3 regions of the Enterobacter sp. ECC-175 genome follow, and region 2 is predicted to be linked to each of the others. Evidence: predicted binding sites of a transcription regulator. Region 2 holds the regulator's gene; each other region holds the start of a gene.
The links. Region 2 encodes Fur, which represses iron uptake genes when iron is present. Its sites were predicted from a motif close to ATAATAATGAGAACNACTATCAA; they were not measured.
Positions count from the first base shown of each region.

Region 1: a site for Fur is predicted at 1,003-1,025, ahead of V1599_RS15270 (TonB-dependent siderophore receptor). Genes of this name have one in related genera too.
Region 3: a site for Fur is predicted at 1,243-1,265, ahead of feoA (ferrous iron transporter A). Genes of this name have one in related genera too.

Region 1 covers NZ_CP143776.1:3,207,755-3,210,022, forward strand. The annotation lists gene V1599_RS15270 (TonB-dependent siderophore receptor) at 1-984, opposite strand, end outside; gene V1599_RS15275 (GlsB/YeaQ/YmgE family stress response membrane protein) at 1,095-1,349, opposite strand; gene V1599_RS15280 (flagellar brake protein) at 1,554-2,268, shown strand, end outside.
Region 2 covers NZ_CP143776.1:1,890,395-1,892,662, reverse strand. The annotation lists gene ybfE (LexA regulated protein) at 1-78, shown strand, start outside; gene fldA (flavodoxin FldA) at 228-758, shown strand; gene fur (ferric iron uptake transcriptional regulator) at 1,050-1,496, shown strand; gene chiQ (ChiQ/YbfN family lipoprotein) at 1,642-1,971, opposite strand; gene chiP (chitoporin) at 2,015-2,268, opposite strand, start outside.
Region 3 covers NZ_CP143776.1:240,172-242,439, reverse strand. The annotation lists gene feoB (Fe(2+) transporter permease subunit FeoB) at 1-946, opposite strand, end outside; gene feoA (ferrous iron transporter A) at 975-1,202, opposite strand; gene V1599_RS01265 (Tex family protein) at 1,992-2,268, opposite strand, start outside.

The sequences.
Region 1 (2,268 bases), 1.3 Mb from region 2:
CAGCTCATAAACCTCGCTGCCGGTGCCCGTGGCGTACACGCTGCGCTGGTGGGTATCGACGTCAAAGTAGCGCGCCTTCTGGCTGAATCCCCAGCCGCTGTCGAACTCGTGCTCAAAGCTGTAGCCCAACATCCACTGGCGCTGCTTAAAGCCGCTCCACTCATCCCCGGCGAAAGCGCGGCGATCGGCGTACTGCGAGCGCAGGTATGACAGCGGCAGCGGGTTAGACGGCGACAGGCTCGGGGTGTTTTGCGCCAGCGCGTCGACGGTGAGCCGCGTTTTGCCGTCCGGCTGCCAGGTTACGGACGGAGCCACCAGATAGTTTTCGTAGCGCGTGGTGTGCGGCTGGTCGTCGTTCTCCGTCGCTTTGCCCAGCAGGCGGTAGCTCCAGTCGCTGTCGGCAATCTGGCCGGTGGAGTCGAGATAGCCCTCCTTCAGATTGCGGTTTCCGGTGGTAAAGCCCAGCTCGGTTTTCGCCGCCTTCTGCGGCTTTTTACTTTGAATATTGACCAGGCCGCCCGGCGAGCCGCCGCCGTACAGCACCGAGGAAGGCCCTTTGAGGATATCGACGCTCTCAATCAGCAGCGGATCAATGCGCGCCTTGGTGTTGCCCGTGACGTTATACGGCAGCTGCAGCCCGTTATAGAACTCTTGGTCGACCGTGAACCCGCGGATTTTGTATTCGCTCATGTAGGAGGTGTTGCCGCGCACTTCTGTCGATACGCCCGGCGCGTAGCGGAGGATCTCGTTCACGGAGCTGGCGTGGCGCTGCTCGATTTGCGGGGCAGAGACGGTATTGATCACCTGCGGCGTTTTACTTTCGGCCACCGCGGACTTGGTGGCGCTGTTGGTCCAGGCGGGCAGGTCGCTTCCCTGCTCTGCGCCGGTAACCAGAATGGTGGATTCTTCAGCGAACGCGGGAATCTGCAATGCCAGCGCTACGGCTCCTGCCAGCGCGCCTGACGCGAAACGAGTGGTATTCATAGTGTCGTCTTGTTATATATAATATTGTGAACGACAATTATTATCATTTCGATTAGCAAATCAAGACAAAACAAAAAAACGGCCCTCCGAAGAGAGCCGCCTGAGATTTTTTATGCGCGCCTGAGCAGCCGAAACACGATCAGGACCACGACGGCACCGACCACGGCCACCAGGAAGCTGTGCAGGTTGAAGCCGCTGATGCTCCCTCCTACGCCGAACATCGTCGCCAGCCAGCCGCCAACAACCGCACCCACGACACCCAGGACACAGGTCAAGATAAAGCCGCCGCCGTCGCGCCCCGGCATAAGCAGTTTGGCGATAGCGCCGGCAATAAGACCAAAAACAATCCAGGCGATAATACCCATAGCGATGCCCTCTTGCAGATGAATGCATGCACAGAAGCCCTTCTGCGCAGGTTACTTAAGTATAGGCCATCGGCAGAAAATCAGTTTCAACTCACCGACTTAAATTGGCCTGCGCATAAAAAAAATCATCGGTTTGTATTAAGTTTCACCCCGCGCTGCCGATAACCCACAGACAGTCCGTCACCTAACGAGGAGCCATCTGGCGTGAGTCATTACAGTGAGCAGTTCCTGAAACAAAATCCGCTGGCTGTGCTAGGCGTGCTGCGCGACCTGCAAAAAGGCGACGTGCCGCTGCGCATCAGCTGGGCCAGCAGCCAGTTCATCAGCAAAATTCTGGACGCCTCGCCGGACGCGCTGATTATCGACCTGGGCAGCCAGGAGCAGGAAAACCGCGCCGCCCTGCGCGCCGAGAACATTTCGGTTACGGCGGAAACCCAGGGCGCAAAAGTCGAGTTCGTCCTGCCGCGTCTTGAGCCGAGCGTCTTTCAGGGGCTGCCCGCCTTTACCTCTTCGTTACCCACTAACCTGTGGTTTATTCAGCGCCGGGAATATTTTCGCATCAGCGCGCCTCTGCATCCCGCCTACTTCTGCAAAGCCAAAATGCCGAACAAAAATGAGATCCGCTTTCGGCTTTTCGACCTGTCTTTAGGCGGCATGGGCGCGCTGTTGGACACGCCCAAGCCCGACGGGCTGGTCGAGGGCATGCGCTTCTCGCAGATTGAGCTGGATATGGGGGGATTTGGCCGCTTCTGGTTCGACGCCCAGCTGATTGCCATCAGCGAGCGCAAGGTGGTGGACGGTAAAAATGAGACCATTACCACCCCGCGATTGAGCTTCCGCTTTCTGAACGTGGGGCCTGCGGCCGAGCGTGAGCTTCAGCGCATCATCTTCTCGCTGGAGCGCGAGGCGCGCGAGCGCG
Region 2 (2,268 bases):
AACATTAGCCGCAGCGAGCTGATCGAAGCGATGCTGATCGCCCAGCTTGATACGCTTCGCGCTAAAGTAAAAGTCTGAAAATCCCCCAAATCTCTCTTTTCATGTAGCACAGAGTGCAGTCCTGCGCGATAGCTGTTTCCGCAGGGTTGCGTGTTCTGCTATTATTGCCCTTATCCGTGGACAATTTGCGCCACCATACTATTAAGTTTCAAGAGGTTATTTTACTCATGGCAATCATCGGCATTTTCTTCGGCAGTGACACCGGCAATACCGAAAACATCGCAAAAAACATTCAAAAACAGCTCGGTAAAGACGTTGCCGATGTGCACGACATCGCCAAGAGCAGCAAAGAAGATCTCGAAGGCTATGACATCCTGCTGCTGGGCATCCCGACCTGGTACTATGGTGAAGCGCAGTGCGACTGGGATGATTTCTTCCCTACGCTTGAAGAAGTGGACTTTAACGGCAAGCTGGTCGCCCTGTTCGGCTGCGGCGATCAGGAAGACTACGCGGAGTATTTCTGTGATGCGCTGGGTACTATCCGCGACATCATTGAGCCGCGCGGCGCGGCTATTGTTGGCCACTGGCCAACCGCGGGCTATCACTTTGAAGCCTCCAAAGGCCTGGCTGATGACGACCACTTTGTTGGCCTGGCCATTGACGAAGACCGTCAGCCAGAACTGACCGCCGAACGCGTTGAAAAATGGGTGAAGCAGGTTCGTGAAGAGCTGAACCTGGACGACATCCTCAACGCCTGATATCCCTGCGGCGCGACTCCGGTTGCGCCCGTTGTCCAGGTCAAACCGATTAAATTAATTGCTACAAACTTTTAACTTTTCCGTTCAGACCTGTACAATATCCCCCTGGTAAAACGTGGGCTCCATCGAACAAGTTTGTTGGTGATACCCCATTTTTATAAGCATATTTTGCTTGAGACTTGCAGTTTTCATTTAGGCGTGGCAGTTCTATAATGAGACGCATTATCCCAAGTGCATTCTCTGTCACTTCTTCTTTTGAAGTGAATCGTTTAGCAACAGGACAGATTCCGCATGACTGACAACAATACCGCATTAAAGAAGGCTGGCCTGAAAGTAACGCTTCCTCGGTTAAAAATCCTTGAAGTGCTTCAGGGGCCAGACAATCACCATGTCAGTGCGGAAGACCTTTACAAGCGTCTTATCGATATGGGTGAAGAAATTGGCCTGGCAACCGTCTATCGTGTGCTGAACCAGTTTGATGACGCGGGCATTGTTACCCGTCATAATTTCGAAGGCGGTAAATCTGTTTTCGAACTGACTCAGCAGCACCACCACGATCACCTGATCTGCCTCGACTGCGGCAAGGTTATTGAATTTAGCGATGATTCCATCGAATCACGCCAGCGTGAAATCGCTGCGCGTCATGGTATCCGCCTCACCAACCACAGCCTGTACCTGTATGGTCACTGCGCTGAAGGCGATTGCCGCGAGAACGACCGCGCACACGACGCCAAATAATCCGTATTCATACTCTGAGCCAGCCGCGAGGTTGGCTTTTTTTTTGCCTAAAAAAGCCCGGTGGCGCTGCGCTTACCGGGCCTGAGGGGCTGTGACACCTTTGCAGGCCGGTAAGCGCAGCGCCACCGGGCGTGAATACAGCGCATTAGTTATTGTTGCTGCGAATTTCCTGCCAGATTTTATCGCAGCGCTTCGCCACTTCCTGATCGTTTCCGGTTTTACGCGCCTGGATGCAGGCCTGGTAATCCATCACGCGAACGCTCTCCTGCGTGGCAAACTGCTCGTGCGCCTTCTCTTTTTTCAGCACGTTCAGCACGCTTTGACAGGCCTCGATTTTTTCTGGCGAGCCTTGCGCGGTATTGATACAGGCGCTGTACGCCTCTTTTAGACGCGAATCCTCTTTCGGCCCCGGTGAGGTTGCGCAGGCCGCAAGCCCGGCGGTCATCACCGCGACAAGTACGATTTTCTTAAACATAGCCGTCTCCATTCCGGCGGGCCTTAGCCCGCCAGAGCGTTTATCAGAAGATAGTGAATGGGGCGATAACCATGAACTTCACGTCGCGCTCATCCTGGAAGATGTTGCCGTAACCACCGCCCCAGCTTGGGATATCGGAGTGGTTGTCGTACTGAGTGAAGTGCAGTTTGAACATGGTGCCCTTCGCACGGCCGTCCTGTACGGTGTACATCGCATCAAGGCTGTACGCAGACTCTTTGATTTTGTTGGACGCGTAGTCTTCACGCTGGCCTGCGGCGTTGATAAACCAGTCGGCCG
Region 3 (2,268 bases), 1.7 Mb from region 2:
CAACCGAGCCCGCGTCGAAAATGGGCTGGAGCGCGCCGCCGATGTTAATGGCGAGCAGGAACATCACGTACATCACCAGCAGAAAGACCGGCAGGCCGAGGAAGCGGTTGAGCACGATTTTATCGACGGCGGCGGTAAAGCGGCTTGGCTCTGCCGTTAGGGCGTTACTGACCACTTCGCAGGTGGCGGCAATAGCCTGATAGCGCGCATCGGCAATATGAAGGGCGGGATCGTCGAGTTCGTCCTTCAGGTGCGCCAGAGAAATATCAAGCTTATCCGCCGCCTCGCCCGCATAGGCGCGGCTGTAGATATCTCCTTCCAGCATCTGCAGGCCAAGCCACAGGCGCTGTTTCGCAGGCATGCTTTTGTCCATCTCCTGCGCCAGCAAATTGGCTTCGCGCAGCAGCGGCTGGGCGTAATGCACTAGCTCGACGTCATCGTTGCCCGCGTGGCGGTCAATTGCCAGCTTCAGGGCGTCGATGCCGCGCGCGCGGGTAGAGACCAGCGGCACGACGGGACAGCCCAGACGCGCGGAGAGGGCATCCACGTCAATGCGCAGCTTCTGCTTTTCCGCGATATCGAGCATGTTGAGCGCCACGATGCACGGGATGCCCAGCTCCAGCAGCTGCAGCGTCAGGTAAAGGTTGCGCTCAAGGTTAGAGGCATCGACGACGTTAATGAGTAAATCGGCATCGCCGCTCAGAATATAGTGGCAGGCGATTTGCTCATCGAGCGACGTTTGCGACGAAATGGTGGTTAACGAATAGGTGCCGGGCAGGTCAACCAGGGTGACCTGATTGTCCGTCGTGGTGAACTGGCCTTCTTTGCGTTCAACCGTTACGCCTGCCCAGTTACCGACGCGCTGGCGCGCGCCCGTGAGCTGGTTAAATAGGGTTGTCTTGCCGGAATTAGGATTGCCAATTAAGCCAATAGTTAATTTTTTCATTGTTTTAGACTCACTGAACCGCTGGCTGTTATCGGGATAACGCTTCAACTTCAATTAAGGCGAGGTCTTTCTTACGTAAAACCAAATTTACCCGTCGGGTTTCGATATGCACCGGATCGCCCAGCGGCGCCACGCGCACGACCTGGAACGACGAGCCGGGCAGCATGCCCAGCGAGAGCAGCTTTTGCCGATAGGCCGGGCTAATTTCACGGGTGAAACCGATAATTTTCCATGCACTGTCTGGAGTGAATTGCATAGCGCCTACTTTCACGAGAGGTTAAATAATCTACACTGCGATGATAATGAGAATAGTTTTTATCAGCAATATTAAAACTGTGACGGAATGTTGTTAGCGGTATTAATTTACGGACTGTTTGACCTTGCTCAATATTTGCCGACGTGCCGGGAAAACGAAAAGGAGAGTATTTGTTAACGGGGTGATAATTCGTGGTTTAAATAAGGATGTGCAATCGGTTTCATATATTATTGCCCTATTTCCCCTCACCCCGACCCTCTCCCCAAAGGGGCGAGGGGGAGAAAGACCGCACCGTGTAGTTCCCTCTCCCCAAAGGGGCGAGGGGGAAAAGACCGCACCGTGCAGTCCCCTCTCCCCAAAGGGGCGAGGGGGGAAAGACCGCACCGTGCAGTCCCTCTCCCCAAAGGGCCGAGGGGGGAAAGACCGCACCGTGCAGTCCCTCTCCCCAAAGGGGCGAGGGGGGAAAGACCGCACCGTGCAGTCCCTCTCCCCAAAGGGTCGAGGGGGAAAAGACCGCACCGTGCAGTCCCTCTCCCCAAAGGGTCGAGGGGGAAAAGACCGCACCGTGCAGTCCCTCTCCCCAAAGGGGCGAGGGGGGAAAGACCGCACCGTGCAGTCCCTCTCCCCAAAGGGGCGAGGGGGGAAAGACCGCACCGTGCAGTCCCTCTCCCCAAAGGGGCGAGGGGGGAAAGACCGCACCGTGCAGTCCCTCTCCCCAAAGGGTCGAGGGGGAAAAGACCGCACCGTGCAGTTCCCTCTCCCTTTTAGGGAGAGGGTTAGGGTGAGGGTTTAGCGTTTTTTACCCATCGCCGCCGCCAGCGCATCCATCATCGCGCTGTTGCCCGCAGGCTGTGCGTCGCGTCCGCGTGGTTTTGCCGCTTTGGCTGCCGGACGCTGCTGCTCGCGCGCACCGCCGCCGCTGCCGCGACGGGCGTTGGTTTCGCCAGGCTGCTCGTCCAGACGCATGGTCAGGGCGATACGCTTGCGCTGCAGATCCACTTCCAGCACTTTCACCTTCACGATGTCGCCCGCTTTGACCACGGTGTGCGGGTCTTCAACGAACTTG